Regions from separate parts of the Pseudomonas sp. M30-35 genome, predicted to be linked through region 1. Evidence: predicted binding sites of a transcription regulator. Region 1 holds the regulator's gene; each other region holds the start of a gene.
The links. The regulator sigma-54, encoded in region 1, starts transcription at its own class of promoters, with help from an activator protein. The targets are predictions, from matches to a motif close to ANTGGCATNNANNTTGCTNT.

Region 1 (7,822 bases):
AGAACTGCATACTATGCGTAAACCACTGAACATCTTTCTCCTCTTGCTCGGCGTGCTGCTAGTCGCCGCCGCGGGCTATTGGAATATCAACCCAGACAGCTTTGCGGACAAACCGGCCAAGAGCACGGCACAAAACACAATTGATTTTTATGTGGTTAATTCTAAAACCGTACAATATCAACCAGACGGCGCATTGCATTACGAGCTGACTGCCGACAAAGTTGAGCATGCCAAAACATCAGATATCTCCTATCTGACGCAACCTGATCTGCTGCTATACCGCGGAACAGAGCTGCCGTGGCATGTGCAAAGTGAAAAAGGTGAAGTTTCGCCTGGCGGTAAAGAGGTCGAACTGATTGATAAGGTCCGCGTAAAGCGCACCGATGCAAAAGGTCGCCCAACCCTGCTTACAACCAGTCGCTTGACCGTAATTCCCGATAAGGAATATGCGCAGACCCAGCAAGCCGTTAGAATCGACGCAGCCAATGGGGTGACCACGGCGCAAGGAATGAAAGCGTATTTAAATGACGGCAGGATGCTCTTGCTGTCCAACGTAAGAGGCCAGCATGAGGTTCGTTAAAACCCTCCCCCTTCTGCTCTGCTTGGGTGCAGCGCTAGGAAGCGCTCACACTTGGGCTTTGCCCACTGACCGCGATCAGCCGATCCGCGTACAAGCAGACAGTGCAGAGCTCGACGACAAGCAAGGTGTTGCAGTTTATCGCGGCGATGTCGTTATCACTCAAGGCACCATGATAATCACCGGCGACACCGTCACTATTACGCAAAATGCCAAAGGCGAAATCGACGTATTTACCTCCGTCGGCCGCCCTGCATACTATGAGCAGAAACCTGCTGCCGACAAAGAGATCGTCAAAGCCTACGGCCTGACCATCCAATACTTTGCCGCTAACGAGCGCATCGTGTTGATTGACCAAGCCAAGGTCATCCAAGAGGGTAATACCTTCGAGGGCGAGAAGATTGTCTATGATACTCAGCGCCAAATCGTTAATGCTGGCCGCGCCAATGGTAGCAAAGTGACCACGCCGCGCCCGCGTATCGACATGGTGATTCAACCGAAGAACAAACCCACCCAAGGGCAGTAATTAATGGCTACATTGAAAGCCCAACACCTGGCGAAAAGCTACAAAAGCCGCCAGGTTGTCCGTGACGTTAGCCTGAGCATTGATAGCGGCCAAATCGTCGGCCTGCTTGGCCCTAACGGTGCAGGTAAAACCACCTGCTTCTACATGATTGTGGGCTTAGTCCAGGCTGACCAGGGACGCATTCTGATTGACAACCTAGACGTCAGCCACCAGCCAATGCACGGCCGCGCGCGCGCAGGCATTGGTTACCTGCCGCAAGAGGCATCAATTTTTCGCAAGCTCAGCGTTGCCGACAACATCATGGCAATCCTTGAGACGCGCAAAGAGCTCAACCGTGCTGGCCGCGAAGCTGAATTGGAGAACCTGCTTGAGGAGTTCCATATTCACCACATTCGTGACAACTTGGGCATGAGTCTTTCCGGCGGCGAGCGGCGCCGCGTTGAAATCGCCCGCGCCTTGGCAACTGCACCGAAATTCATCTTGCTCGATGAGCCATTTGCCGGTGTTGACCCGATTTCTGTTGGCGATATCAAGCAAATCATTCACCACTTAAAAGCCAAAGGCATCGGCGTGCTGATCACCGACCACAACGTGCGCGAAACGCTTGATATCTGCGAAACAGCTTATATCGTCAGCGATGGCCAGCTCATTGCGGAAGGCGACGCAGAGGCGATTCTCGCCAACCAGACAGTTAAAGAAGTCTACTTGGGTCATGAATTCCGTCTTTAACTGCGGTTTTTATCAACCGATAAGCCTCAATATCTAGGCAAAGCACTGCAGTTCAGGCATATAATTTGCTTCCTTGAGGCGCCCCAGGTGCCCTGTAGTAGATTGCGCAGAGACGCAGGTAAATAAGGTCTGCAATGAAACCATCGCTAGTCCTGAAGATGGGCCAGCAGCTGACGATGACTCCTCAGCTGCAACAAGCCATTCGTTTGCTCCAACTGTCGACCTTGGATCTTCAACAAGAAATCCAGGAGGCACTGGAGTCGAACCCAATGCTCGAACGCCAAGAAGAAGGCGAAGATTTCGATAACTCGGACCCTATGGCCGACGGAGCCGAAACCGCTACGGTTGAGCAGCCCCCGCAACAAGACACCTACCAGGAAACCAGCTTCCAAGACGCCCCACAAACCGTGGACAACCTGGAAGATGGCGAGTGGAATGAACGCATTCCCAACGAATTGCCCGTTGATACCGCCTGGGAAGATATCTACCAGACCAGCGCCAGCAGCCTGCCGAGCAGTAGCGACGATGACGAGTGGGACTTCACCACACGCACCTCCACCGGTGAAAGCCTACAGAGCCATATGCTCTGGCAGCTCAACCTGTCGCCGATGTCGGATAAGGATCGCTTGATCGCGGTCACCCTGATCGACTGTATCAACGTTCAAGGCTACCTCGAAGAAACCCTCGAAGAGATTCTTGAAGCCTTTGACCCTGAACTGGATATCGAGCTGGACGAAATTGAAGCCGTCCTGCACCGCATTCAACAGTTCGAGCCTTCAGGTATTGCCGCACGCGATCTACGCGAGTGCCTGACATTACAACTGCGCCAACTGCCCGCCAAGACGCCCTGGCTAACCGAAGCCCAGCGCCTCGCCAATGATTACCTTGACCTGCTTGGCAGTCGTGACTACAGCCAGCTCATGCGCCGCATGAAGCTCAAAGAAGACGACCTGCGTCAAGTTATCGAACTAATCCAGAGTCTCAACCCTCGCCCCGGCTCGCAGATCGAATCGAGTGAGCCTGAGTACGTGGTTCCTGATGTCATTGTGCGCAAACACAACGAGCGCTGGCTGGTAGAGCTCAATCAGGAAGCCATGCCTCGACTACGGGTGAATGCGCAGTACGCAGGCTTTGTACGCCGCGCCGACTCCAGCGCTGACAACACCTTTATGCGCAATCAACTACAGGAAGCCCGCTGGTTTATAAAAAGCCTGCAGAGCCGCAACGAAACACTGATGAAAGTCGCGACCCAGATTGTTGAGCACCAGCGCGGCTTCTTCGACTATGGTGACGAGGCCATGAAGCCTCTGGTGCTGCACGACATCGCCGAAGCGGTGGGCATGCACGAGTCGACAATCTCGCGCGTTACCACGCAAAAATTTATGCACACTCCGCGTGGCATTTACGAGTTGAAATATTTCTTCTCCAGCCATGTAAGCACCTCCGAAGGCGGAGAATGCTCATCTACAGCGATCCGCGCGATTATCAAAAAACTGGTTGCAGCGGAAAATGCAAAAAAGCCATTGAGTGACAGCAAGATCGCTGGTTTACTGGAGGCACAAGGCATTCAAGTAGCTCGCCGCACCGTTGCTAAATACCGTGAGTCCCTCGGTATCGCGCCTTCAAGTGAACGCAAGCGATTGATGTAGCAGTTGATGAACAGGAAAATTGTCTCAAGCAATATCGAACTGACGCCCTCTTGGATAAATGCAGCCATACTGCAAATATTCAGAGCGTGAAATGCCAGACTCGATGACTGAGTTTTTTCCGCGCCAAAGTGTTCCGGCGGCAGGCAAAACAGCCTGTCTCTTACACACGGCAACAAGGAGAATGCGGTATGCAAGTCAACATCAGTGGACACCAGCTAGATGTGACCGACGCCCTGCGTGACTACATCGACGAAAAACTCAGTCGACTAGAACGCCACTTCGACAAGATTACTAATGTGCAAGTCATTATGGAGGTCGAGAAGCTCAAGCAGAAAATCGAAGCCACCTTACACATTGCAGGCGGCGAAATAGTTGCTAATGCCGAGCATGATGATATGTATGCAGCAATCGATTTACTGACCGACAAACTCGACAGACAACTTATCAAGCACAAGGAAAAGCAGCTCGACCGTCAACAGGGCGCAATGGCCCGTTGATATCGCCCAACTCCTATGATCCGACTTGAAAATATCCTGACCCCCGGCCGTTCCTTGATGAACGTGCCGGGTGGCAGTAAAAAACGTGTTCTCGAACAGATTGCCAACTTGGTTGCGCGCGAACTGCCCGACCTCGATGGACAAGACATCTTCGAGAGCCTGATTGCCCGCGAGAAACTCGGGTCCACCGGTTTTGGCAATGGCATTGCCATTCCGCACTGCCGCCTGCCTGCTTGCAACGCGCCAATCAGTGCCTTGCTCAGACTAGAATCACCTGTAGATTTCGACGCGATCGATGGCGCACCGGTAGATTTGCTATTCGTACTGCTGGTTCCTGAAGCAGCAACGGACGAGCACTTGGAGCTACTTCGCCAAATCGCTAGCATGCTTGATCGCAGCGATGTCCGCGAACGTCTGCGCCAAGCGCAAAGCAATGACGCCCTGTATCAGGTTGTTGTCGACATACAGAACAACAGCTAAATGGCAGAGAATCTACATGCGCTTGATTATTGTCAGCGGTCGTTCTGGATCAGGTAAAAGTACGGCGCTTGATGTACTTGAAGACAACGGCTTTTACTGCATCGATAACTTGCCAGCCAGCTTGTTGCCACAGCTAGCTGAGCGAGCATTTCAGCAGGAAGATTCAGTTCGCCCAAATGTTGCTGTGTCCATTGACGCACGCAACTTGCCAAGCGACTTGAACATGTTTCCAGAGCTGCTTGAGCAAGTGCGGGCGCGCAATGTTCAATGCGACCTGCTGTATCTGGATGCAAACGAAGAAACCCTGCTCAAACGCTTCTCCGAAACACGTCGGCGCCATCCGCTGACCAACGACAACCGCTCGTTGGCAGAAGCCATTACCGATGAAGCTCTACTACTGGAGCCTATCATCGACCTGGCCGACTTGAAGATCGACACCACTCACCTCAATCTCTACCAGCTACGCGATACCCTCGCCCTGCGCTTGCTCAACAAGCCAGACCCAGGCACTGCATTTCTGGTTGAGTCGTTTGGCTTCAAACGCGGCATGCCAGTAGATGCGGACGTGGTGTTTGATGTGCGTTGCCTGCCCAACCCATACTGGCGTCCCGAGTTGCGCAACTTTTCTGGCCTGGAACAACCCGTCTCTGACTATTTAGACAACCAGGCGGATGTTCAGGAGATGTATCAAGACATCCATGCTTACCTGAGCAAATGGCTGCCACGCTTCGCTGCCAGCAATCGTGCCTATGTCACTGTCGCTATTGGCTGCACAGGCGGTCATCATCGCTCGGTGTATATCGCCAACCGGTTGGGCAAAGCCCTCAAAGCTCAGTTCAAAAACGTCCAGACTCGCCACCGCGACCTCAATTAAGGAATCGCCGCGATGCCCGCCTGTGAAGTAACCATTATCAACAAGCTAGGCTTGCATGCGCGGGCAGCGGCTAAATTTGTCGGCGTTGCCACACGCTACCCTTGCAGCATTAAAGTCGGCCGCACCCCGCAAAGTCTGGTTGACGGTAAAAGCATCATGTCGGTCATGATGCTCGCAGCCGGCAAAGGCTCCACAGTTCACCTGTTAACTGAAGGTGAACAAGACGAGCAAGCGCTGGAAGCAATCATCGAACTGATCAACAACTTCTTTGATGAGGGCGAGTAGCGCTCTGAGCCAATACTTGAGCTATCAAAAGGCTCGCAAGATGAAAAAAGGGAGCAATTAAGCTCCCTTTTTAGTGCTTAGCTATTGGTTATCAGCTACCTGCAACAGTCATACGCTCAATCAAGACAGAGCCGGTACGAATACTGCTGCGCAGCTCCAGATCATTACCAACAGCAACAATCTGCTTGAACATATCGCGCATATTGCCAGCAATGGTGACTTCCTGAACCGGAAATTGGATCTCGCCGTTTTCGATCCAGTAACCGCCAGCGCCGCGAGAGTAATCACCGGTCACCATGTTCAGGCCGTGCCCCATTAGCTCAGTCACCAGCAGGCCACGCCCCATGCGCTTGATCAGTGCTTGCTGATCTTCAGCGCCATGGGTAACAAACAGATTATGTACGCCGCCCGCGTTAGCGGTGCTTGGCATGCCTAATTTTCGCCCGGAATAAGTACCCAGCACATAAGACAGCAACTCGCCGTTTTCAACAAAGGATTTGGCGTAGGTTGCCAAGCCGTCACCATCGAATGCCGCACTGGCCATTGCCCGTGGAATATGCGGACGCTCATCGAGGCTTAACCACTCAGGGAAAAGCTGCTGACCGATTGTGCCTTCCAGGAATGAGGATTTACGGTAAATACTGCCGCCCGAGATCGCACCCAAGAAACTGCTGAACAGGCCTGTGGCCAACTCAGCAGCAAACAATACCGGCACTTCACAGGTAGGCACTGGCCGGGCACCAAGACGGCTCACAGCGCGCATGGCTGCACGTGCACCAATATCTTCGGGGCTGGTCAGCAACTCACCCTGCCGATTAACGTCATACCAATAGTCACGCTGCATAAGGCCGTTATCCTCGGCGATCATCACGCAGCTCAAACTGTGCCGGGTACTCGCATAACCACCGACGAATCCATTGCTATTACCATAGACCCTGCACCCCTGATGCGTGCTCAAGGAAGTGCCATCGGCGTTTTTGATACGTTTGTCGGCGTCGAATGCAGCAGCTTCGCAGCGTAGAGCATGCTCAATCGACTGCTCTGGAGTTATCGACCACGCATGGTATAGATCCAGATCAGGTAGATCTCGTGCCATCAGTGCAGCGTCTGCAAGGCCCGCACTTTCATCTTCCGAGGCGTGTTTGGCAATCGCCAGCGCTGCCGCAACCGTTTCACGAATAGCCGCATCCCCTGTCGCCGAGGTACTTGCTGAACCTTTCCGCTGACCGAGATAGAGGGTGATGCCAAAGCCTTGATCGCGATTGAACTCAACAGTTTCAACTTCACGCTGACGCACTGTAGTCGACAAACCTTGCTCAACAGAGACCGCGACTTCACAGGCACTGGCACCCTGCCTTTTGGCTTCAGCGATAATCTGCTCCACCTGAGCCTGTAACTGCGGGACCATTTGTGGGCCGACAACTTCTACTGAACTCATACCTACTCCTGAAAATATTTTCGCTGTGAGCTGCACCCTGTCGGGCCCAACCGCTTACAACTAAGAACTAACTGCTATCATGACGGCGTTTTCCACTGGATCGCCCCCATGTCTGAATACCTTGACGACTTCTCCGAAGAGAAAAGCAAAACCCAGGTCAAACGCGAGCTGCATGCATTGCAAGACCTCGGTCAACGTCTGGCTGCTCTAAAGCCTGACCTGCTAAACAAATTACCACTCACCGAAGAGCTGCGTACTGCGCTGGCTGAAGCCTCTCGGCACACAGCTAATTCGGCGAAAAAACGTCACGCCCAGTTTATCGGCCGGTTAATGCGCGATCAGGACACTGATGCGATTCTGACCCTACTCGATCAACTTGACGCCTCAACCCGTCAATACAACGAACGCTTCCACGCCCTTGAGCGTTGGCGCGACCGTTTACTTAACGGCAACGACGAAACCCTTGAAAGCTTCGTCAGTGAATACCCTGAAGCCGATCGCCAACACTTACGTCAGCTAATTCGCCAAGGCCAACATGAAGCAGCGCAAAACAAAGCGCCAGCGGCCTCGCGTAAAATCTTCAAATACATCCGTGAGCTAGACGAGAGCAAACGCGGCCTGCGTTAACCCTCGAAAGCCCACACCTAGAAACTGCAAAGAGACCCACTTCCCCGTAGGTGATTGGTGTGTCTTTGCAGTTTCTTGCGTTAACTACCTGTACCGCCGACGGTAATTGCATCTATTTTCAAAGTTGGCTGACCCACACC
Region 2 (7,822 bases), 620 kb from region 1:
TTGCCAGCGCGGTCAGTACCGAAATAACCGGCACGGGTGTAGCTGATATCACCATTGTTGCTGGTGCGGAAAAAGCCGTTACCGTTAATCGCCAAATCCAATGAGTTCTGCGTGTAGTTGACGTTGCCCTGATTGAATTGTTGCGAAACGTCACTGAGCAACACCCCGCTACCTTGGGCGTTCTTGCCGGAGCCAAGCACCGAAGCCGCATACACGTCAGCAAACTCCGCCCGCGACTGTTTAAAGCCGGTCGTGCCTGCGTTGGCGATGTTATTACCCGTAACGTTGAGATCGCTGGTCGCTGCGCGCAGACCGCTAAGCCCGATATTGAACGCCATGGAAAACTCCTTTGCCGGAACAGCCGGCCATTAAATCGTGATGATTATTGACCGATGACCTGAACCTGCGAGAGCGGCACACTGCCCAGCCCTGCCAAATTCAGCATGAGTTCGCTGCCGCCCAAAGTGACACTGTCAACGTTGGCCGGAAGCATGGTGTAAAGACCCTTGGTTTCACCCGCGTAGGTCGCTTCCGCCTCAAAGGTGTAAGTGCCCGGCGGCATAAGATTGCCGCTTGAATCCTTGCCATCCCAGATGAAGCTGATGTTGCCTGCTTCCTGCTCACCCAGGTTGACTCGGCCAACCACTGACCCGGCGCTGTCTTTAACATTGACGTAGACGTTGCTACTGCTGGTCGGCAGAACCAGGCTGGCCTTGAAGCTCTCACTGGTATCCACTACCGCAGTGTCAGTCGGAATAATAACTTTGCGCCCAACCAGCGACGAAGCCTGCAAGGCCTGCGATGACTGATAACCCGACAGCAATGTATCGACGCTACCGTTCAACTGCTGAATACCGTCTACCGTACTGAACTGTGCCAATTGCGCGATGAACTCGCCGTTACCTTGCGGCTCCAGTGGGTTCTGGTTATTCAATTGGGCGACCAACAGATTCAAGAACTCGTCTTTACCAAGCTCTTTATCTGTACCGGTACTGGACGAGTTAATTTGCAGCTGATCAAGGACCGAACTGCCAACGCCACTGGTGCTATCAACGCTCATTTAGCGTTCCTCATTGATGGCTTACTGACCCAGGGTCAGCACCTTCTGTAACATTTGTTTAGCGGTATTCATCATTTCAACGTTGGTCTGGAAGGCCCGGCTGGCAGAGATCATGTCAGCCATTTCTTCAACCACATTGACGTTGGGGTAGTACACATAACCGCTCTCGTCCGCGGCCGGATGGTTAGGCTCGTAACGTGGCATCAGCGAACTTTGATCCTCAACAATGCCGAGCACCTGAACACCGCTGCCAGCTGCATCTTGCTCAGCAAACAAGGAGCCGCCATCAGAACCCTGGGCCTGATTAAACACAGTGGCGAAAACCGGGTGGCGAGCGCGGTAAGTCTGGTCAATGTTGGAAGACACAGACTCGGCGTTGGCGATGTTGCTGGAGATGGTGTTGAGACGCGTGCTTTGCGCGCTCATACCGGACCCGGCAATATTGAATACACTGGTTAGTGACATGGCATCAGTCTCCGTTAGTCGCCGCGCAGGGCGCTGACCAGCCCTTTGAATTTGCTATTGAGTAAGGTGAAGCTGGCCTGAAAGTCGACGGCGTTTTGCGCGTAATTCGACTGTTCTAGCTGGGTATCGACTGTGTTCTGATCAAGCGAAGGGCTCATCGGAGTTCGATACTTAAGCTCAGCCTCAGCGCTGGCCAGACCTTCAGCACTGATGTGATGTGCATTGGTGCGGTTCAGGCTAAAGGTGCCGCCCTGAGTCTTGGCATTTTGCTCGGCAAGCACTGAGGCGAAATCCAGATCACGCGCTTTGTAGTTAGGCGTGTCTGCGTTCACCATGTTATTGGCCAACACTTCTGCACGCTGAGCGCGAAAGCTCAGTGCTTGTTGGTGAATGCCGAGTGCGCTTGCGAAGCTGATACTCATGGTTTGTACCTTTGCCGTTTGCCGAAGCAGTTTTCCGTGCAAGCAACAAAGCAAACCCTGTGCCAATATATTTAACCGTTTAAATACAATGACTTATGATAAAACCTATTGAGTAAAAAGACTAAAGCGGCAATGGATTTCCGCTTGCGGCAATGCCTCTGCCTATTTACCCGCCCCGCACTTGCCGCTCAAACTGGAGGCAGATAAATGCCTGGCGCCCTCACGCCATTACCAAATGGCCAAGCAATTATCTGTGGTTAGACGTTGAGCGCAATTGGCTCATAAGAAGATGCTGCGCCGCTGAGATTAGCCAAAAAACTTGCGCATTGAACGCGACAACCAGCCCGCAGGTTGCGTGTCCTGAGTAATCCGGTTCATGTTGTCGATAACCACCTTGGCATAAGCGGCGTCGTCATTGCGGATGTGGTTGAACAGCCAGCGCGACAACAAACCGATCAACTCAGTGGTTATATCCTCGCCTGCCTTGAAGCGAGTGTTGTACTCATTAACCTTGCCAATGAACACCTCATGCACACGCTTGTGTGGACGGGTAAAACTGTAGCCGGACTCTTCCAGCAGCGACTCTTCAAAGGCAAAGTGCGAGAGCGTGTAATCAACCAGATCATTAAGCACGCCACCGACTTCGCTGCGGCTATGCCCCTGCTTTTGCGCCAAGATCAGCAAGTTGATCATATCGACAATCCGTCGATGCTGATTGTCGATGACCTCGATTCCGGTGTTGAGGTCACTTTGCCAAACAAGTAATTCCATTAACCCAGTCCTTAAGCGTTCACTCGAGTAGGTTCGAGCGCTGGGCAACTTTATCGACAGTACGTGCGCCAGGGACTGACTTGAATCAAGCCAGTTACCATTATCCGGGCACTAAGGAGCAGGCAGGCAGACGCTTGCACAATCCTATGTAAACAGCAGGCTCTGGGCCTGCTGCTTGCAGTGATCCACACAAGGCTTATTTGACTTTATAAATGATGCCCGGACTGCATTGCACCATCTGATACAGGTCCGGCAGTGCATTGAGCGCCTCGGAAGCGCCCAGGAACAAATATCCGCCCGGCTTCAAGGTCGCATGGATACGCGTGAGAATGTCTTTCTTCACTTCAGCTGAAAAGTAGATCAGCACGTTACGACAGAACACCACATCAAACTTTCCCAAGCCGGCGTAGCTTTCCAGCAGATTTAGCGGACGAAATTCGACACGGCTTTTGATCGGTGCCTTGACCACCCAGCGTCCCGGCGCCTTCGGCTCAAAGTAGCGCTGCAAACGTTCTTGTGAGAGGCCACGACCAATTGCCAGACTGTCGTACTCACCTGATTTACAGTTGGCCAGCATCGTCGGTGACAGGTCTGTGGCGACGATTTGCGCACCACCGCGCAACTGCCCGATATTGCTCTTCTCGAACTCATCAATTGTCATCGACAGCGAATAAGGCTCTTGCCCTGACGAACAAGCTGCCGACCAGATACGCAAACGCTGCCCCGCGTTAGCCTTGAGTAATTCAGGCAACACACGCTTTTTCATCACTTCAAAGGGATAGGTATCACGAAACCACAGGGTTTCGTTGGTGGTCATGGCATCGACCACTTGCTCACGCAAGCCGCTGCGCGGCATGGCCTGCATACGCTGCACCAACTCACCGAGCGTCTTGATACTGTTCTGTTCCATCAACTTATTAAGCCGACTGGAAACCAGATACTGTTTATTGGTGCCTAGCAAAATCCCGCAGGCTTTTTCGAGGAAGCTCCGGAACTGTTCAAAATCCAAATTTCCTGACGTCACTCGCACTGCCCCGCAAAATAATAGTGTTGGTCTATGAGACACCCACCGAATATAAACATTCTAGGCAGCATCTGATGCACCATCACAGCTTAAAGACACAGCTAAACCCTTTGGTTATCCAGCCATTTGTCGCATGGGTTGGCGCAGCTTACTCGCCACGATCAACCGCGTTGATTCGCTCAACCACTCTTGAGGCTAAATCATCGGGCCGGAATTTGGCGAGAAAATCATCCGCACCGACCTTTTTGACCATCGCTTGGTTGAATACACCCGACAATGAAGTGTGTAGCAACAGGTGCAATCCCTGCATCCGCGCATCACTGCGAATAGCAGTGGTCAATGTATAGCCATCCATTTCTGGCATTTCAATGTCAGAAATAATCATCAGCAACTCATCGGCCGGGCGACGCCCTTCATCAGCCATCTTGCGCAAATAATCCAGCGCTTCACGCCCATCATTCAGCGTCGTCACTTCCACACCAACGGCTTGCAAGCAACGTAACACCTGCTTACGCGCCACTGATGAGTCATCAACAATCAACACATGCTGTTTAACCGCTTTACCATGAGTAGCCGCATCCACCACACCCTCAGATATCGCTTCAGAGGTGGGTGAAACTTCAGCCAGAACCTTTTCTACATCGATGATCTCAACCATTTGCTGATCAAGATAGGTCACCGCCGTCAGGTAATGATCACGCCCCGTACCCTTTGGCGGCGGCAGGATCTCTTCCCAGTTCATGTTAACAATGCGCTCAACTGCGCTCACCAAAAAACCCTGAGTCTTGGTGTTGTACTCAGTGATGATCACAAAGCTATTTTGCAAATCAGCCAGTGGCTTGCAGCCCGTCGCCAGGGACAGATCAATAATCGGAATGGTTCCGCCGCGGATATTGGCGACTCCACGCACCACAGAACTGGACTTGGGCATTACGGTCAGGCGCGGGCACTGCAGCACCTCTTTGACCTTGAATACGTTAATCCCATACAACTGTTTGCCATCAAGGCGAAACAACAGCAGCTCTAAACGGTTTTGGCCGACCAACTGAGTGCGTTGATTCACCGAGTCCATGACACTAACCATGCCCATACTCCTTATTTAAGCGCCCGTAAAACTGAAGTTAGCAGGCGGCACGGGCCTTGCACGCTAATATATATGACCGTAGAAACGACGTTTTATCGACATATGTGGGCAAAAAGCCACCAACTGATTCTGGCTTTATTAATACCTGCAGCCGCCTGCTTCAGCTCAACTGCTGTGGCAACTTCAACCCTGCCTGACCAGCTTATCGGCGCCGCCCACACTTTTCTTGAGGTTACTGTGGCCGACTATTTACAACGAAGCGATATCAGCGGCCGGCATGAGATTGAAATCAACCGCCTTGACCCTCGGTTACGACTGCCGCTGTGCGACAGAGATTTGACGACCACGCTGGAAAGCCCAGCAGAACCCATTGGCCGCGTCACATTGAAGGTTCGCTGCGACGGCTCTGCCCCCTGGACTATTTTTGTCCCGGCGCAGGTTCGCCTTTATCGTGAAGTGGTGACGGCAACACGCCCGCTCAAGCGTTCCAGCGTAATTAGCGAATTCGACGTAACATTGGCGGAGCGCGATGTCGGGCAGCTTAATCATGGATATCTGACCTCAGTTCAGCAGGCAATCGGCAAAAAGCTGACGCGCCCTGTCCGCCCGGACCAGGAGTTAACCCCGGTCTATGTCGAGCTAGCTGAAGTTATTCGACGTGGCGACCAGGTCGTAATCAGCGCAAAAACCGGCACGATTAACGTGAGGATGCCGGGCGAAGCGCTGTCCGACGGGGCTTTAGGCAGACAAATTAATGTTCGCAACCAGCGCTCACAGCGTATTATCAAGGCGCGGGTAACCGGTCCAGGACAAGTCGAAGTGGCAATGTAGGCATGAATCTTGATTAGGCTCTTGTATAGTGGTCTTGATAGCGGCCTTGATTGTGTTAGCCAAGACGTTTTCTTGGACGGCGGCATACAGGTCTATAGATTCAGAACTTATTGCAGCGTTTATGGCTCAAAGAAATGCTCTGAAATTTATCGCCAGCGACGATTTAACTGAGCATTTTCAGTACTGACTCAGCAATGTAATATTTTTCAGAAAGTCGCTAAAGTTTTATCGCGCACGGCCGACAGACAGGTAAGCGTCCAAACAAATCAGAGGTTTACGATCATGGTCATCGACTTCAACCGACCAAGCAACGCACCTACCCCGGCTAACTCCGGGCGGACCAGCGGCGCCCAGTCAGGAGTTCGCAGCACAGGAGCGGATGAAAAAGCATCCAACCCGGCAAGCGTAACCAATACCCCTGCCGAGTCGAGCAAGAGCGGTGAGTCTGTGCACCTCAGCCAAGAAGCTCAGCAACTGCAGAGCATTGGCGATAAACTTAATGAGCTGCCAACCGTGGATAAAGAACGCGTTGCCCAGATCAAGCAGGCCATTGCTGACGGCACCTATAAAGTAGATGCCCAGCGTACAGCCAGCAAACTGCTCAATTTCGAGTCCCAGCGCTGAACCTAAAGCCTGTTTCATCAGGCTTTAGCTGCTGCACTGGAATGTTGGACGCCTAACTTCCAAGAGCCTACGATGTACGACTCAACAATGCTTCAGCTGTTCAAAGACGATATCGGCATCAGCGAGCAATTGCTTGAACTGATCGACAGCGAGCATCAGGCGTTGGGCGAGCGTGACCTCGACAGCCTGCAGCACATTCTCAATGCCAAGCAGCCTCTCCTCAGCCAGCTCGCACAGCACGCGCAGAGCCGCGCGCAGCTCCTGCAGAGCTTGCAGCTAAGCGCCGACCTTGAAGGCTTGCAAGCACTTGCCGCGCGCAGCCCACTGGGCAGCGAATTGCTCGTACAAAGCGATACGCTGACCCAATTACTAGAACGCTGCCAAACCGGCAATCTGCGTAATGGCCGCTTGATCCGTTCGAGCCAGACGTCTACCCGCAGCATGCTCAGCATTCTCAGCGGCAATGAAACACCAAGCCTCTATGACAGCAGCGGCAGCGCCTCACGCGGTGTTAACCAGCGACCTCTGAGCCAAGCTTAATATCTCTGCACTTTGCGTACCCATAATGTCATTTTGACAGTATGCTAGCGCCATAATAATTAGTTTGGATTTGGAGTAGACAGTACCGTGTCCAACCCATTTGCCGAAGAAGACGGCCCTCAACCCCCAAAAGTGCTAAAAGCGCCAATGGAAATCGCAGCCACACTGCGTCAACTCGAACAGAACCATGATCCGTTGGTAATTAGTTTTCATGAAAGAAGCCAACGCTTTCAAAGCTTCTTGATTGAGGTTGATCCAGATAAAGGCCGGCTGATTTTTGACGAATTAGTGCCAAATGATGGTGAGCGCTTCCTGAAAAATGCTGAGCCATTCAGCGTTGAGTCATCCCGTGACGGCGTACGCGTTGCCTGGAAGTGTGAAGACTCTGCACAAATTAGCGAACACAACGGCTTGCGCTGCTATTTCTGTGCAACACCTTCAGAGGTTATATATCACCAACGTCGCAGCGCCTTCCGTGCGGAGTTGAAGCGCAGTGAGTTGGTAGCAATCACCCTCACAGGTGAGAAGTTAGTGAAGCCGTTAAACGGCCACATGCTGGATATATCGGCAACTGGCTGCAAAATCCGCATCGCTGGCGATGCAACTCACAGTCTCAAGCCGGGCATGGTCTATGAAGAGTTGGTGGCTCAATTGCCCTTTGGCGCAATGACTGCACCGATAGAGCTCCGCCATGTGCACTACAACGACAAGCTCGATATCAGCATGCTTGGCGTGCGGTTCTATCAAATGAGTGGATTGGTTCAACGTCAGGTCGAGCGCTTCGTATATCAGTTGCAACGTGAAGCCAAACGCCTCGAAAGCGACACCTTCCTCTAACGACTATGCGCACAGCGCTCCTGGGAGAGTCGCTTGCAGAGCAGCGCACAGAGACGCCTTAACCAACCTGGATACCTAAACTCGCCAAGCGCGGCAGGTCTTCAGGGCGGTCAACATCCCAAAGCACTGGCAATAACTGATAACGCCACTCCATCTCGGCTAAA
Region 3 (7,822 bases), 1.6 Mb from region 1:
CCAGTTGTGCAGCGTACCGTCGCGGTAGGTTTCCCGTAATTCGCTGCGTGGATAACTGGCATCTTCGGTACGCGAACCTGTAACAGGCACCCAAAATACGACGGTTTGATTACCGTCATTACGAAAGTATTGGCTTGAGTAACCGCTTTGTATACGGGCCGCGCTGATTTCGGTGGGGGTCGGAGGTGTTGGTATCGACAAATTCCAGGTGGAGAGATCAAACACATTAGATCCTTAGAGGGTCGCCGTTCAGTGAACAATTAATTGCCACTGTTCGGCGATCTTCATTGGGCTAGGTTCAACGCACCCGACCAACGGAGCCCAAACCTTTGTTCTAGAGAGCTTGCAGCCATACTATTGATACTAGTCGATGATTGGCAATCTGGGTCAAGCCGCTGGACGATGCTGCTTTTGATACAGGAACTCAAGCACGGCGGCACGGTACTCGTGATAGCGTGAGTCATGGGCCAAGGCCATGCGCTCTCGTGGTCTGGCCAGCTCGACATGAAGAATCTCGCCGACAGTAGCTGAAGGCCCGTTACTCATCATGACAATACGATCAGAGAGCAACACCGCTTCATCAACATCATGGGTGATCATGATAACGGTGTTGCCGAGGTCGGCATGGATCTCCATCAGTGAGTCTTGCAGATGCGCGCGGGTGAGGGCGTCGAGTGCGCCAAAGGGTTCATCCATCAACAGGATTTTCGGCTGCATAGCCAATGCGCGAGCGATACCGATGCGCTGTTTCATGCCGCCAGATATCTCGCTGGGGCGTTTGTCGCGGGCGTGAGTCATGTGTACCAGTGCTAAATTGTGCTCAATCCACTCACGCATCTCAGCTTTGCTTTTGCTGTTTTTAAACACTTGGCGTACAGCCAGTTCGATGTTCTGGTAACAGCTTAACCAAGGCAGCAGGCTGTGGTTCTGAAACACCACCGCTCGTTCCGGGCCGGGCGAGTTGACTTCACGGTTGTCGAGAATCACCCCGCCGGTAGTGGCCTGATACAGCCCGGCAACAATATTCAGCACGGTCGACTTGCCGCAGCCCGAGTGGCCAATCAGAGAAACAAACTCGCCCTTGGCGATTTTCAAGTCAACGTCTTTGAGCGCGCAAAACAGACCTTTATCAGTCGGAAAACTAATGCCAACGCCAGTCAGTTCAAGGTGTGCAGTTTTCATGGAATATCCTCAGTGTTTAGCGCAGATCAGCGTTTTTATCCCAGCTCACATATTTTTGCAGAGCGAGCATTAACCGATCTAAGGCGAAGCCGATCAGGCCAATCACAATCACGGCAACCATTATTCTGCCAAGCGAGTTTGAGCTGCCGTTTTGGAACTCGTCCCAGATGAATTTACCCAGCCCCGGGTTTTGCGCGAGCATTTCAGCGGCGATTAACACCATCCAGCCGGTTGCCAGTGACAACCGCAGGCCTGTGAAAATCATCGGAATGGCGGCCGGTAGAACAATTCGTCGTATGTGGCTCAGTGGCGACAAGCTGAGCACGCGGCTGACGTTTTGCAGGTCTTTATCCAGATTCGCCACGCCGACAATGGTGTTGATCACCGTTGGCCACAAACAGCACAAGGCAACCGTCACTGCTGAAGTCACAAATGACTTGGCAAACAACGGGTCTGCGCTGGTGTAAACCGCGCTGACAACCATGGTTACCAGCGGCAACCACGCCAGCGGTGATATGGGTTTGAATATCTGGATCAATGGATTGATTGCGTTGTACAACTGTTTGCTGAGGCCGCAGACAATTCCCAGTGGAATGGCAATCAGCGACGCGATGATAAAGCCGGTCATGACCGTATAGAGGCTGGTGATGATTTGTTTGAAGAAGGTTGGTTTGCCGGTGTAAGGGCGGATCTTGACCTCGGCGCTTGGGTTTTTGCTGAGCAGGGCTTCATTACGCACTTCTTGGCGTTGATAGAACGCAGCCTCACGTGTGGCTTCGCGCTGGTGCTCGTCGATCAGATTGCTGAACTGGCTGGCAACTTGAGCGGGGCCCGGAAAGGTTCCCAGGCTGGTATTGATACTGCCGGCAACCATCTGCCAGAACAGTAGAAAAGCAGCCAGGCCAATAATTGGCATGAGCAGATTGGGCAACCAGCGTTTAAAAGCCGCGCTTCGTGCGCTCTTCATGGTCTGGGTAATTTGCTCGGAGATGGCGGGGTTACTCATCAACTAATCCTCGGTGGATATGCATCAGCCGTAACTGATGGCTAAAGCACATTGCGCTTGGTTGTGGCGCAAGAGTTGTCATATGCACAGCGCAGCTCTCTAGAGCACAGAGTCATGCTTCAAGCCAATTTTCATCTGTTCGATATAGGCGTTTGGCTTGCGCCCGTCATAGGTCAAACCATCAATGAACTCGTTCGTTGGGGCGCGAAAGCCGCTTTCATCCGGAGTTGGAAAGTCGCTGGCTTTAGCTTTGCCCTCGGTGATCAACTCGTTTGCAGCCTGGCGATATACAGCGGGTTGATAGACTTGCTTGGCGATGTCGAAATACCAGCTGTCGGGTTTGACGTTGGCGATTTGGCCCCAGCGCCGCATTTGCGTGAGGTACCAGATGGCATCGGAATAGAACGGGTATGTGGCGTGGTAGCGAAAGAACACATTGAAATCTGGCACGCTGCGCTTGTCGCCTTTTTCGTACTCAAAGGTTCCTGTCATCGAATTGGCGATTACTTTGGCATCAGCCCCGACATATTCTGGGCGCGACAGAATTTCCACGGCTTCTTGGCGGTTGGCATTATTGTTTTCATCCAGCCACATGGCTGCACGGATTAGTGCTTTGACCATGCGCTTGTGGGTTTCTGGGTTGGCATCGGCCCATTCTTTAGATACCCCGAGCACTTTCTCCGGGTTGTTTTTCCAGATTTCATAGTCGGTGATTACCGGCACACCGATACCTTTGAACACTGCCTGCTGATTCCAGGGTTCTCCCACGCTGTAGCCGCTGATGGTGCCAGCCTCCATGGTTGAAGGCATCTGCGGCGGCGGGGTTACCGAGAGCAGGGCATCGGCACTCAATGTGCCTGAGATATCGCCTTTGGCTGGTGCGTAGTAACCCGGGTTGATCCCGCCAGCAGCGAGCCAATAACGCAGTTCGTAATTGTGAGTCGACACAGGAAAGACCATGCCCATGTTGAAGGGTTTGCCTTCAGCCTTATATTGCTCAATCACCGGCTTGAGCGCAGCGGCGCTGATGGGATGAACCGGTTTGCCATCTTCCATGGGTATGTTTTTCTTCATCTCGGCCCATACCGCATTTGAAACGGTAATGCCGTTGCCGTTGAGGTCCATGGAAAACGCGGTGACAATCTGCGCCTTGGTGCCAAAGCCGATTGTCGCGCCAAGCGGCTGACCGGCGAGCATGTGTGCACCGTCTAGCTCGCCAGTGATTACCCGGTCGAGCAATACCTTCCAGTTGGCTTGCGCTTCAAGAGTGACGTACAAGCCTTCGTCCTCGAAGTAGCCTTTCTCATAAGCGATTGCCAGCGGCGCCATATCGGTGAGCTTGATAAAACCCAGTTTGAGTTCCGCTTTCTCTGGTTCGGCAGCACTTGCTAAAGGGCTGGTCATTGTTCCGAACAGCAATAATGCTGCGCAGCAGCTACTGGCAAGGGCCTTGTTGAGTAATGAGCGCGGTGGTGTGAAATGGCGCATTGGGATTCCTCAGCTATCAGAAACGAAAAAAGACGTCTTACCTACCCGCAATGAGAATGCGTGCAGCTTTGACGTCTTTGTCTATTTCGTCTCGATCACCGCCGTTGGCGACCCGAAGACGGATGTGATGAGGTTATTGCAAGGCGCTTGCCAGACTGTGGTTTAGACCGCTAACTCATTTTGTTTTGTTAAATTAAATAGATAAAAAACAATTAGTTATTACGTATATTTAATGTCGAATATAGGTAAAGGGGCTGAGTGTAATACAGGCCAATGCAGCCCGGCGTTGGGCCACACTGGTGCGCGGTTATCTGGCAGGACATCCAGCGTGCTCAATAACAGCGCAGGCGCTCAGGTATTTCTCAGGTGCTCACTGGGGGCTTTACCCGGCTGCAAGCAGCGCTGATCAGTTGCTACTAAGCGCTTTAGCTGGCGGGACGTTTGCGCGGTTCTTCGACAAAGTCCTTAAGCCAGCGCAGGACCTCAACAGCCTCCCAGCGAGTGGGGTCGAACATCGCATAGACCAAGCCCTGATACCCGACAACATCGAGCGGGCGGTGATAGCCCGCGCGTTGGAATAGCGCTTCGATTTCTGCGAAGCAGGTGTTGAAGTGGATTCTATTGAAAGGTGTTTTACCTTCGGTGACGATCCCCTCGAGGTGGAGTTCATCAACCGTGGTGCGCACCTTTTCCAGAGGCATTCGGTTAACTGTTTGTTTTAATTGCATTACGTCCAGCATCGTTGCGCTCCTAATCAAGCCTGTGCGGTATCTGACGCAACTTCGTCAGGTTGCGTGAGTAAGGTTAATATAAAAGCACTGTACAAATAAACAGTATTCGGCGATAGTCTTTCCATCGCACTGCAAATTTCATTCATCCGCGATGGCCTGACGGTAACCACGCCCCAGTCCATTGGATACGCAAAGGGGCATCTAACAATGCAACAGATGATGATGACAGTTTTGGTATTGGTCATGCTCAGCGGGTGTGCGCAACCCTCCCTTGAGCAACCAAAAGCTAATGGCACCTATTTGGTTATCGACAATAACGATGCATGGGCTGTGGTTATTTCAGACGGCAAGCGGGTTGCGGAGCACGGCTTGGTTGTTGATGTGATCGGCATGCCAAAGCAGGGCGTTGCCGTCGCCAATAGCTACGTGATCGACACACCCAATTGCGGACGTGTGCAGTGGATGGCGCAACATGATGATGTTGCCGATGGTGCAACCAGCCTGATGGCGCTCAGTTACAACAAACAACTGACGCAGTCGGGCTGCGTGATTGGCGAGGGCTTGAGCAGTGTCTGGACCGTTCTCGACTATTCGAGCTGATCAACATTGATTCGAGGCCCGCTGTAACTGCGCAGCAACATAAGTTGCCGAGCAGTTATCAGCTGGTGGGGCTCTATTTAACGGGTCTAGTAATAGCTGCAGTGGCAGGCAGCAGACCGTCGCTTCTGAACATATGCTTGATGCCACGTAAGGCCTGACGAATACGGTCTTGGTTCTCAATCAGGGCAAAGCGTACGTGGTCATCACCGTAATCGCCAAAACCGATGCCGGGCGATACGCAGACTTTAGCTTCCGCCAGCAGTTTTTTGGCGAACTCCAAAGAGCCTAACTTGGCGTAAGGCTCTGGAATCTTGGCCCAGACGTACATTGACGCTTTAGGGTTCTCAACCATCCAGCCTAGTTCGTGCAGGCCTTTAACCATTAAGTTGCGACGTTGACGGTACTGCTCTGCAATATCACGAACACATTGTTGATCCCCCTCAAGTGCCGCGATGGCAGCCACCTGTAGTGGAGTGAAGGTGCCGTAATCGTGATAGCTCTTGATCCGCGCCAGAGCGTTTACCAGCTCTTTATTGCCAACCATGAAGCCTATCCGCCAGCCTGCCATGTTGTAGCTCTTGGACAGGGTGAAAAACTCCACGGCGACATCTTTGGCGCCGGGAACCTGCATGATAGATGGCGCCTTCCAGCCGTCATAGACGATATCGGCGTAGGCAAGGTCATGCACCACCAGCACATCGTATTGTTTGGCCAGCGCTACCACGCGCTCGAAGAAGTCCAACTCAACACACTGCGCCGTTGGGTTGGATGGAAAGCCCAAAATCATCATCTTTGGCTTGGGGATGGACTCGCGTATAGCGCGCTCCAACTCTGCAAAAAAGTCGACACCAGGCACCAACGGTACCGAACGCACCTGTGCACCGGCCAGTACGGCGCCATAAATATGGATCGGATAGCTGGGGTTTGGCACCAATACCGTATCGCCGTGATCCAGCGTCGCCAGCATCAGGTGGGCCAAACCTTCTTTGGAGCCAATGGTGACGATGGCCTCATCTTCAGGATCGATATCCACTTGGTAGCGGTCGGCATACCAACGTGAAATCGCTCGTCGCAGGCGTGGGATTCCGCGTGAGGTCGAATAACCGTGAGTGTCTTCGCGTTGAGCAACGGTACACAGTTTTTCAACGATATGCGGCGGGGTAGGACCGTCTGGATTGCCCATGCTGAAGTCAATGATGTCTTCGCCGCGGCGGCGAGCAGCCATTTTCAGTTCAGCTGTAATGTTGAAAACATAAGGCGGGAGACGATCGATGCGCGCAAAGCGGCGCTTAGCTTGTTCAGCCATGTAAACCTCGGAGTACGTAAGCGCCCGGAACCGTCCGAGCGACGCTGGCCACTGCGGTGGCCTGTTGCGAAGATAAACCGAGCAAGCCTGGGTTGTCGAGTGGCTGCGCTGCAATTACAGGCTCAGCCGGTGATTTCCTGTTTGAGTGCAATCAGCAGATCAGCGAGCAGTTCGATATCCGCATCAGTGGTGCGCCAGGATGAGATGCTTAGGCGAAAGGCAGGGCGGCCTTGCCAGATTGTCGGTCCAAACCAGACTTGCCCCGATGCTTGGGCAGCAAGGCGTATGGCTAGGGTTTGTTGGTCGTTGTCTGCCCGCACTAGTACCTGATTGAGCACCACACGGTTGAGCACCTGATACCCGGCTGCGCGTAGCCGCTCCGCCACATCACTGGCTTGACGAATGTGCTGGTCAATCATCTGACATAAGCCTGCGCGCCCCAGTGATGCGAGGGCCGCCCAGATAGGGAGGCCCCGGGCACGACGCGAGAACTCTAGCGTCAGGTTCTTTTGCGCGTCTTTTGATGCCTGAGCATAAGCCGCATCACTGTTCATGGCGGCTGCAAGCGCATTCGCATCGCGGCAGATAGCCATGGCGCCGTCGTAGGGCGTGTTCAGCCATTTATGTCCGTCGGTGGTCCAGCTGTCCGCAAGCTCGGCGCCTTCAGCAAGCTGGGCCGAGGAGGAGGCTCGTGCCCAAAGACCAAATGCACCGTCTACGTGAACCCATGCGCCTGCTGCTTTGGCTTTAGGGATAAGCGCGCAGAAGGGGTCGAACTCACCGGTATTAACTTCGCCCGCTTGAAGGCACAGGATGCACATGTCATCGAGTGGCGGCAGCTGTAGCGGGTCAATTCGGCCATGTTCGTCGACAGGCGCGATGATCAGTCGGTTCATGCCGAAACCAAGCACACGCAAGGCCTTCTTCACCGTGATGTGTACGCTGGCGGATACCACGACGCGTATCTCTGGGGAGCCGATCAAGCCATCACCGTCAAAGTCCCAGCCCTTGCGTTCCAACAGTGAGCGGCGTGCAGCGGATAGGCATGCCAGCGTGCACGCAGTGGCACTGGTGCCAAAGCCAACCGCGCTACTTGTTGGCAGACCCAGCGCTTCGAGCACCCAGCGTCCGGCGATACGCTCGATTGCATCAGCGGCCGGAGAATTGTCGAATGATGAGGCGCATTGATCCCAGGCCAGCACCATGCGTTCGGCAGCTGCGGCGGCGGGGAGGGTGGCGCCGATAACAAAACCGAAATAGCGCGCGCCGTTGGAGCTGACGGTAGCGGGTGAGGCTATCTCATCCAGGCGGCGCAGGACGGTGCTGGCGGGTTCGCCATGCTCGGCAAATGGTTGATCAAGGATGCTTAACGCAGCGATGGCTTCGCGAGTCGGGAACACTGGGCGAGCGGCCAGGCTATCGAAATAGCTCAGTGCGCGCTGGTCGGCTTCGGCAAGCAGTTGACGTTCTACAAAGCGGGTAGACATATTGGGCTCGCTGACGGCGACT
Region 4 (7,822 bases), 650 kb from region 1:
GGTCTGACATTTCTGGAAAATCTATCCGAAATGACCATGCTTCGTCAGGTCGGCCTCATGGTCGGTTTGGCGGCCAGCGTGGCGATTGGTTTTGCCGTGGTTTTATGGTCGCAGCAGCCGGACTACCGTCCGCTTTATGGCAGCCTCGACGGTATGGATGCATCGCAAGTGATGGAAACGCTGTCGATGGCTGACATTACCTACACCATCGAGCCAAACTCAGGCGCGTTGTTGGTCAAGTCCGAAGACATGGCGCGTGCACGCATGCGTCTGGCCGCTGCAGGTGTGGCGCCGAGCGACAAAACCATGGGTTTTGAGATTCTTGACCAGGAGCAGGGCCTGGGCACCAGCCAGTTCATGGAAGCTACGCGTTATCGTCGCGGCCTCGAAGGTGAGTTGGCACGCACAGTTTCCAGCCTCAACAACGTCAAGGCTGCTCGTGTGCATTTGGCCATTCCGAAAAGCTCGGTGTTCGTGCGCGATGATCGCAAGCCGAGCGCCTCAGTATTGGTTGAGTTGTATTCTGGTCGTGGGCTTGAGCCGAGCCAAGTGATGGCGATCATCAATTTGGTGGCAACCAGCGTTCCCGAGCTCGATAAGTCACAGGTTACCGTGGTTGATCAAAAGGGCAATCTGCTGAGCGATCAGCAAGAGAACTCTGCGCTGACCATGGCTGGCAAGCAGTTCGACTACAGCCGTCGTCTGGAAAGCATGCTGACTCAGCGTGTGCACAATATTCTGCAGCCTGTTTTAGGTTCAGGCCGCTATAAAGCGGAAGTCTCTGCTGACGTTGACTTCAGTGCCGTTGAGTCGACATCAGAGATGTTCAATCCAGACCAACCCGCTCTGCGCAGTGAACAGAAAACGGATGAACAACGCAGCAGCAGCCTGCCGCCGCAAGGCGTGCCGGGCGCGCTGAGCAATCAGCCGCCGGTGCCCGCCAATGCGCCACAGCAAGCTAACGCGCCCGCCGCAGCAGGACCGGCTGGTCCGGTTGCAGCCGGTCAGCCGCTGCTCGACGCCAATGGTCAACAAGTGATGGACCCCGCGACCGGTCAGCCCATGTTGGCGCCGTTCCCTGCGGACAAGCGTCTGCAAGCAACGCGTAACTATGAGCTGGATCGTTCGATTAGTCACACCAAGCAACAGCAAGGTCGTCTGCGTCGGTTATCTGTCGCAGTGGTGGTTGATGATCAAGTCAAGGTTGATCCCGCAACCGGTGAAGCCACCCACATACCCTGGACCAGCGATGAGCTAACGCGCTTTACCCGGTTGGTCCAGGATTCTGTCGGCTTTGACGCCAGCCGTGGCGACAGCGTCAGCGTAATTAATACCCCGTTCACCGCGGTCACTGGCGAAGAAATCGTAGACATTCCGTTCTACACCCAGCCCTGGTTCTGGGATACGGTTAAACAAGTACTGGGCGTGCTGTTTATTCTGGTGTTGGTATTTGGTGTGCTGCGTCCGGTATTGAACAACATCACTGGCGGCGGCAAGAGTCGCGAAATGTCAGTGGCGGGTGGTGCGGGTGGCGATGTAGAGTTGGGTGACATGGCTGGAGGCTTGGCGGCTGATCGGGTTAGCCTTGGCGGCCCGCAAAGCATTTTGCTGCCAAGCCCTAGCGAAGGTTATGACGCGCAGCTCAACGCAATTAAAAGTCTGGTTGCCGAAGATCCGGGCCGGGTTGCCCAAGTAGTTAAAGAGTGGATCAACGACGATGAGTGAAGGTCGCGCGAACGCCAAATTAGATAAGGTCGAGAAGGCCGCAATTCTGCTGCTGTCGTTGGGAGAGACCGACGCTGCGCAGGTGTTGCGTCATCTCGGCCCGAAAGAAGTACAGAAAGTCGGCGTGGCCATGGCTGGCATGCGCAATATCAACCGTGACCAGGTTGAATTGGTGATGGGCGAGTTTGTCGACATTGTCGGTGATCAGACCAGCTTGGGCGTTGGCGCCGATGGCTACATTCGCAAAATGCTCACCCAAGCGCTTGGCGAAGATAAAGCCGGCAACTTGATTGACCGGATTTTACTCGGCGGTAGCACCAGCGGCCTCGACAGCTTGAAGTGGATGGAGCCGCGTGCAGTGGCTGACGTGATTCGTTACGAGCACCCGCAAATCCAGGCAATTGTCGTGGCGTATCTCGACCCGGACCAAGCCGGTGAGGTGCTTAGCCACTTCGACCACAAAGTGCGTCTGGATATCGTGCTGCGCGTGTCTTCGCTGAACACCGTGCAGCCAGCGGCACTTAAAGAATTGAACCTGATTCTGGAGAAACAGTTCTCGGGTAACTCCAACACCAGTCGCGCCAGCCTTGGCGGGATCAAGCGTGCTGCGGATATCATGAACTACCTCGACAGCTCGGTTGAAGGGCAGTTGATGGATTCGATTCGTGAGGTCGATGAAGACTTGTCGACGCAGATCGAAGACCTGATGTTCGTCTTTGATAACCTCGCAGATGTAGATGATCGCGGCATTCAAGCGTTGCTGCGTGAGGTGTCTTCTGATGTGCTGGTGCTGGCGCTGAAAGGTGCTGACGAGGCGATCAAGGAGAAAGTCTTCAAGAACATGTCCAAGCGAGCGGCTGAACTGCTGCGTGACGATCTTGAAGCCAAAGGGCCTGTGCGCGTCAGTGATGTTGAGACTGCGCAGAAAGAAATTCTCACCATCGCCCGCCGCATGGCCGAAGCCGGGGAAATCGTCCTTGGTGGCAAGGGCGGCGAAGAAATGGTTTAAGCCAACATGGCTAAAGAAGTACAGAGCGAGCTTATTCGCGCCGGCGATATCAATGCGCTCGATGTTTGGTCGTTGCCGAGTTTCGATCAGCACGTCGAAACCGCTGAGCACAACTCTACTGAATCTGAACAGCAGGCTGATGCGCATGCAGCATCGGCAAGCGTACCCGCCGACAGCGAAGATGTTGCTCTGGACGAAGTCAAACCGCTGACGCTGGATGAATTGGAAGCGATTCGTCAGGAAGCCTACAACGAAGGCTTATTGACCGGCGAGCGCGACGGTTACCACGCCGGTCAACTCAAGGCCAAGCATGAGGCCGACGCCGCGTTGGCCAGCAAGCTGGAAGGGCTTGAACGGGTAATGAGCCAGCTGTTTGAACCCATTGCCGAGCAGGATCAGCAGATTGAAGCGGCCATGATTGACTTGGTCAGTCGTATCACCCGTGAGGTGATTCAGCGTGAGCTCGATCGTGACTCCAGCCAGATTCGCCAGGTGCTGCGCGAGGCGTTAAAGCTGCTGCCGATTGGTGATGACAACGTGCGGATTCATCTTAACCCGCAAGATTACGACATCATCAAAGCCCTGCGTGACCGCCACGAAGAAAGCTGGCGGATTCTTGAGGATGAGGCACTGCTGCCCGGCGGCTGTCGGGTTGAGTGTGCCAACTGCCGGATTGATGCGACTGTTGAAACACGCATTTCCCAAGCGTTCAAGCAACTATTTGAGCAGCAGCGCGAGCAGGCAGTACATCCGCTTGAGGCCGATATGAATATCCCGCTGGTAACGCCGGAAACACCTGCCAGTGAGACTTGAGCGCGTAAGCTTTGGTAAGCGTCTCAGTGGCTACAGTGAGGCGATCCAGTTACCTGCTGTGCCGGTAGTCGAGGGCCGCTTGCTTCGCGTGGTTGGCTTGACCCTTGAAGCTGAAGGTCTGCGCGCCTCGTTGGGCAGCCGTTGCATGGTGATCAACGAAGGCAGTTATCACCCGCTGCAAGTCGAAGCCGAGGTGATGGGCTTCGCTAATGGCAAAATCTTTCTGATGCCGGTCGGCAGTTTGGCTGGAATTGCTCCGGGGGCGCGGGTTGTGCCGTTACCGGATACCGGGCGTCTGCCGATGGGGATGTCGATGCTTGGCCGCGTACTTGACGGCACCGGTGCGGCTCTGGATGGCAAGGGTCGGATGAAAGCCGAAGATTGGGTGCCGATGGATGGCCCGCAAATCAACCCGATGAAACGCCATCCGATTGATCAACCGCTGGATGTGGGCATTCGCTCAATCAACGGGCTGCTGACAGTGGGGCGTGGCCAGCGCTTGGGGCTGTTTGCCGGTACGGGCGTGGGTAAAAGTGTGCTGCTGGGCATGATGACGCGCTTTACCGAGGCAGAGATTATTGTGGTCGGCCTGATCGGTGAGCGGGGCCGTGAGGTAAAGGAGTTCATCGAGGAGATTCTCGGTGAAGAGGGCATTAAACGCTCAGTGGTGGTGGCTTCGCCCGCTGACGATGCGCCGCTGATGCGCTTACGCGCGGCCACCTATTGCACACGAATCGCCGAATACTTTCGCGACAAGGGTAAGAATGTCCTGCTGCTCATGGATTCCCTGACCCGGTTTGCCCAGGCTCAGCGTGAAATTGCTTTAGCCATCGGTGAGCCGCCAGCCACCAAAGGTTATCCGCCGTCAGTATTCGCCAAGCTGCCAAAGTTGGTCGAACGCGCGGGCAACGCCGAAGAGGGCGGTGGCTCCATAACCGCTTTTTATACCGTGCTGAGCGAAGGTGATGATCAACAGGATCCGATTGCCGATGCCGCACGCGGTGTGCTCGACGGGCACATTGTATTGAGTCGGCGCCTGGCGGAAGAGGGTCACTATCCAGCGATTGATATTGAAGCCTCAGTCAGCCGGGTAATGCCGCAAGTGGTGACCCGTGAACACCAGCAGCAAGCACAGCGGTTTAAACAGCTGTGGTCACGCTATCAGCAAAGCCGTGACTTGATCAGTGTTGGCGCTTATGTGCCAGGTGGCGATGCAGACACTGACTTGGCCATTGCCAAGCGTCCACAAATGGTGGCTTTCTTGCGCCAGGCGCTCGACGAGAGTGTGAGCTTGCAAACCAGCACCTCGCAGCTGGCAACTACGTTCAACCCAACCGTTAACAATGCTCAGGCATGAGTAAGCGCCGTTCACAGCAGTTGGCGCCAGTGGTCGATATGGCTGAGCGCGCTGAGCGCGAAGCTGCCGTGCAACTGGGGCGTGCGCAAGCACAACAGGGGCAGGCAGAGGTCAAACTGGGTGAGCTTGAACGCTATCGCGCCGATTATCAGCAGCAATGGATGACAGAGGGGCAGCGAGGTGTTTCCGGGCAATGGTTGCTTAACTACCAGCGTTTTCTATCACAGCTGGAAACCGCCATTGCTCAGCAGCAGCAAAGCCTTGATTGGCATCGCAGCAACGTCGATAAATTTCGTCAAGCCTGGCAGCAACGTTATGCCCGCCTCGAAGGTCTGCGTAAGTTGATCCAGCGCTACCAGGATGAAGCGCGTCAACTTGAGGATAAGCGTGAGCAAAAAATGCTCGATGAGTTGTCGCAACGGTTGGCGGGGCGCGAGCGGTTTTAAGCGACCGTCTGGATGAAATCGATTAAAAGCATTTGGTCTTCTGCATGGGCGACGTTAGTGTGTGCGCAGGTTTTTTCTGTTGTTGGCGGGTCAGGGAGTGTCACGCGTGGATGCGCATGTAGATAAGGCAGTGATTGCTGGATTAAAGGACTTCATGGGTGACCAGTACCCGGTTTTGCTTGATGCCTATCTGGTCGACTCTGATCAGCGCATAGCACTGGCTGAGCAGGCTATTGCAGAACATGATATGGCCGCTTTGAGTCTGGCTATTCATAGTTTCAAAGGCAGCTGTGGCAACATTGGCGCGCTTGAACTTGCGCGCTTGTGCCTTGAGCTTGAACTCGCAGTTGATCAGCAAAGTCAGCCAATGATTGATGCGGTTTTTACCCAGATTAAAACTGAGCTGGCCGCAGTCAAATCCATTTTTCTACTCGAAATTCAAGCGTCTTCCACCTGAGCCAAACCCTGCGTTTTTGTTGCAGCGGATACGCTGGATAGCCCTGCTAGCGGCTGTTTCCTTGTCTGCTTCGCGTAATTAAAAGCTCTTTTCAAACGTCGCGGGTCAACTTGGCCTGGCTCTTGCTATCTCCCAGTACGAACCAATCCGTATGGAGAGTGCCGATGTCCGGTGCAGCTGACTTACTGCTCAAACCAGCAGTTGATTTAAAGCCCAGGGTTGCGGCGGCCAAGCCTCAAGCAAAACCGGCTGAGCCCCGTGGACGCGAGGCTTCGAGCTTTGCTGAGGTCTACGCCAATGAGCGCCAGGCCAAGTCTGCTGAGCGTGCGCACAGCTCGGCAAAAGCGGCTAATGAGCAAAAAGCCAAGGCGGCGGACGATGCTGAGCCACAGGCCAATGGCGACACTCAAACGCCAGCGGTTGCCGATAGCGGCAATTCCTTGCCGACTGATCCGGCGATGACGCAGGGCGAAGGTGAGGGGCTGGACGCACAGACCGACACGCAGCCATCAACTGAAGAGGGTGACGAGCTGTTTGCTTTGCAGTTGAATGCCGATCAGCTTGAAGGGATGACTGCAGTCACGGCGAACTTCAAGAGTTCGGGGCCGGCGAGCATGACCGATGCCAGTTTTGATGCGGATCTGGATGCCATGAACCAGCTGCCAGCGGTGAAGATGGCGCTTGATATCGGCAAAGCGCAGGCGGCGGCAAATGCCGAGCAGAAATCGCCGGGTGCAGTTGCAGCACAAGCAGCGCTTAACCCCGGCCAGACGTTTGCTAGTGCAATGGGCTCCAAGCTGCAATCAACAGAGAAAACCTTAGCTGGCGAATTCAACCTGACTGATCTAACCGCCGAGGCGCTCGACAGCCTCAAGGAAAGCTCCGCTGATACCCCGCCGGAGAACTTTGTCAGTAAGCTCAATGCGCTGAGTCAGGCGATTACCCAGCAAACGGCACTGACGCCGAAAACCCCTGTTGTGGGTACGCCTATCGCCATGCAGCAAGGTGGCTGGACCGAAGCAGTAGTGGATCGGGTCATGTATCTGTCGAGCCAAAACCTCAAGTCTGCGGAGATTCAGCTTGATCCTGTGGAGTTGGGGCGTTTGGAAGTGCGTATACACATGAACAATGATCAAACTCAGGTTTCCTTTGCCAGTGCCAACGCGGCAGTACGTGACAGCCTTGAAGGCCAGATGCATCGTTTGCGTGAGATGTTTACTCAGCAAGGCATCAACCTGCAGGACGTTACCGTGTCAGACCCAAACCAGGGGCGAGGTTGGCAAGGTCAGGGACAGAATCAACAGCAGGCGGGCAGTGACAGCAATCGTGACGCTTCCGGATCATCACTTGGTGGCGGCCATGACGAGGAATTGTCGATTGCCAATGTCGAGCAGCGGGCAATGACGTATGACATTCCTCGCAGCATGGTCGACTACTACGCATAAGCTGCCCTGAATGCATGTAGCCGTTCCCTAAAAGCTGGGATACCCGGTTAAACTGGGATTACTTCGCCCGACGTTGAAAAGCGTCGGGCGAACTTGTTTATGCAGTTATCAAAAGCTGTTTATGCAGTTATCAAAAGCAATAAAGCTAATCTGGCATAACACTTGCTCGAACAGGCTTTAATAGCAGCTAACCTGAATTTGTGACGGATTATTGGCATGGCGAAGAAAGATAAACCGGAAGACCCCGCAGCCGAGGGCAAGTCGGGCGGTAAGATCAAGGTCATTATTCTGGCCATTGTCGTCCTGTTGCTGGTGATAAGTTTGACGATTGCAGGAACTTGGTTGTTCCTCAGTAAGCAAGATGACAAGCCGCAAGCTGCTGAAACTACGCAAGAGGACGCTGCCCCGGTCAAGCAGGCGGCCATTTACGAAGAGCTGACGCCAGCTTTTGTCGTCAACTTTACCCAAGGCGGGCGCGCTCGCTACATGCAGGTCAGCGTTGCGTTGATGACTCGTGATCAAGCCGCGTTGGATGCCCTTAAAGTACATATGCCGGTGCTGCGTAACCGT

Region 2: flgB (flagellar basal body rod protein FlgB) is a predicted target of sigma-54. The motif match lies at 1,995-2,014, and genes of this name have one in related genera.
Region 3: B9K09_RS10450 (CmpA/NrtA family ABC transporter substrate-binding protein) is a predicted target of sigma-54. The motif match lies at 3,812-3,831, and genes of this name have one in related genera.
Region 4: B9K09_RS14885 (flagellar hook-length control protein FliK) is a predicted target of sigma-54. The motif match lies at 5,917-5,936, and genes of this name have one in related genera.

The regions. Positions count from the first base shown of each region.
Region 1 is NZ_CP020892.1:3,877,760-3,885,581, forward strand. It holds gene B9K09_RS17935 (HAD family hydrolase) at 1-2, shown strand, start outside; gene lptC (LPS export ABC transporter periplasmic protein LptC) at 14-580, shown strand; gene lptA (lipopolysaccharide transport periplasmic protein LptA) at 567-1,103, shown strand; gene lptB (LPS export ABC transporter ATP-binding protein) at 1,107-1,832, shown strand; gene B9K09_RS17955 (RNA polymerase factor sigma-54) at 1,967-3,481, shown strand; gene hpf (ribosome hibernation-promoting factor, HPF/YfiA family) at 3,670-3,978, shown strand; gene ptsN (PTS IIA-like nitrogen regulatory protein PtsN) at 3,994-4,458, shown strand; gene rapZ (RNase adapter RapZ) at 4,475-5,332, shown strand; gene B9K09_RS17975 (HPr family phosphocarrier protein) at 5,345-5,617, shown strand; gene pmbA (metalloprotease PmbA) at 5,709-7,055, opposite strand; gene yjgA (ribosome biogenesis factor YjgA) at 7,164-7,682, shown strand; gene tldD (metalloprotease TldD) at 7,763-7,822, opposite strand, start outside.
Region 2 is NZ_CP020892.1:3,254,561-3,262,382, forward strand. It holds gene flgE (flagellar hook protein FlgE) at 1-338, opposite strand, end outside; gene flgD (flagellar hook assembly protein FlgD) at 383-1,060, opposite strand; gene flgC (flagellar basal body rod protein FlgC) at 1,082-1,525, opposite strand; gene flgB (flagellar basal body rod protein FlgB) at 1,540-1,947, opposite strand; gene B9K09_RS15025 (bacteriohemerythrin) at 2,254-2,718, opposite strand; gene cheR (protein-glutamate O-methyltransferase CheR) at 2,915-3,742, opposite strand; gene B9K09_RS15035 (chemotaxis protein CheV) at 3,891-4,826, opposite strand; gene flgA (flagellar basal body P-ring formation chaperone FlgA) at 4,899-5,657, shown strand; gene flgM (flagellar biosynthesis anti-sigma factor FlgM) at 5,940-6,281, shown strand; gene B9K09_RS15050 (flagella synthesis protein FlgN) at 6,354-6,821, shown strand; gene B9K09_RS15055 (flagellar brake protein) at 6,909-7,658, shown strand; gene B9K09_RS15060 (TIGR04282 family arsenosugar biosynthesis glycosyltransferase) at 7,717-7,822, opposite strand, start outside.
Region 3 is NZ_CP020892.1:2,244,421-2,252,242, forward strand. It holds gene B9K09_RS10435 (polysaccharide lyase family 7 protein) at 1-225, opposite strand, end outside; gene B9K09_RS10440 (ABC transporter ATP-binding protein) at 388-1,182, opposite strand; gene B9K09_RS10445 (ABC transporter permease) at 1,199-2,188, opposite strand; gene B9K09_RS10450 (CmpA/NrtA family ABC transporter substrate-binding protein) at 2,288-3,676, opposite strand; gene B9K09_RS10460 (transcriptional regulator) at 4,102-4,416, opposite strand; gene B9K09_RS10465 (hypothetical protein) at 4,615-5,007, shown strand; gene alaC (alanine transaminase) at 5,081-6,313, opposite strand; gene B9K09_RS10475 (pyridoxal-dependent decarboxylase) at 6,436-7,800, opposite strand.
Region 4 is NZ_CP020892.1:3,227,265-3,235,086, reverse strand. It holds gene fliF (flagellar basal-body MS-ring/collar protein FliF) at 1-1,725, shown strand, start outside; gene fliG (flagellar motor switch protein FliG) at 1,718-2,734, shown strand; gene fliH (flagellar assembly protein FliH) at 2,741-3,547, shown strand; gene fliI (flagellar protein export ATPase FliI) at 3,537-4,904, shown strand; gene fliJ (flagellar export protein FliJ) at 4,901-5,350, shown strand; gene B9K09_RS14890 (Hpt domain-containing protein) at 5,457-5,807, shown strand; gene B9K09_RS14885 (flagellar hook-length control protein FliK) at 5,972-7,252, shown strand; gene fliL (flagellar basal body-associated protein FliL) at 7,469-7,822, shown strand, end outside.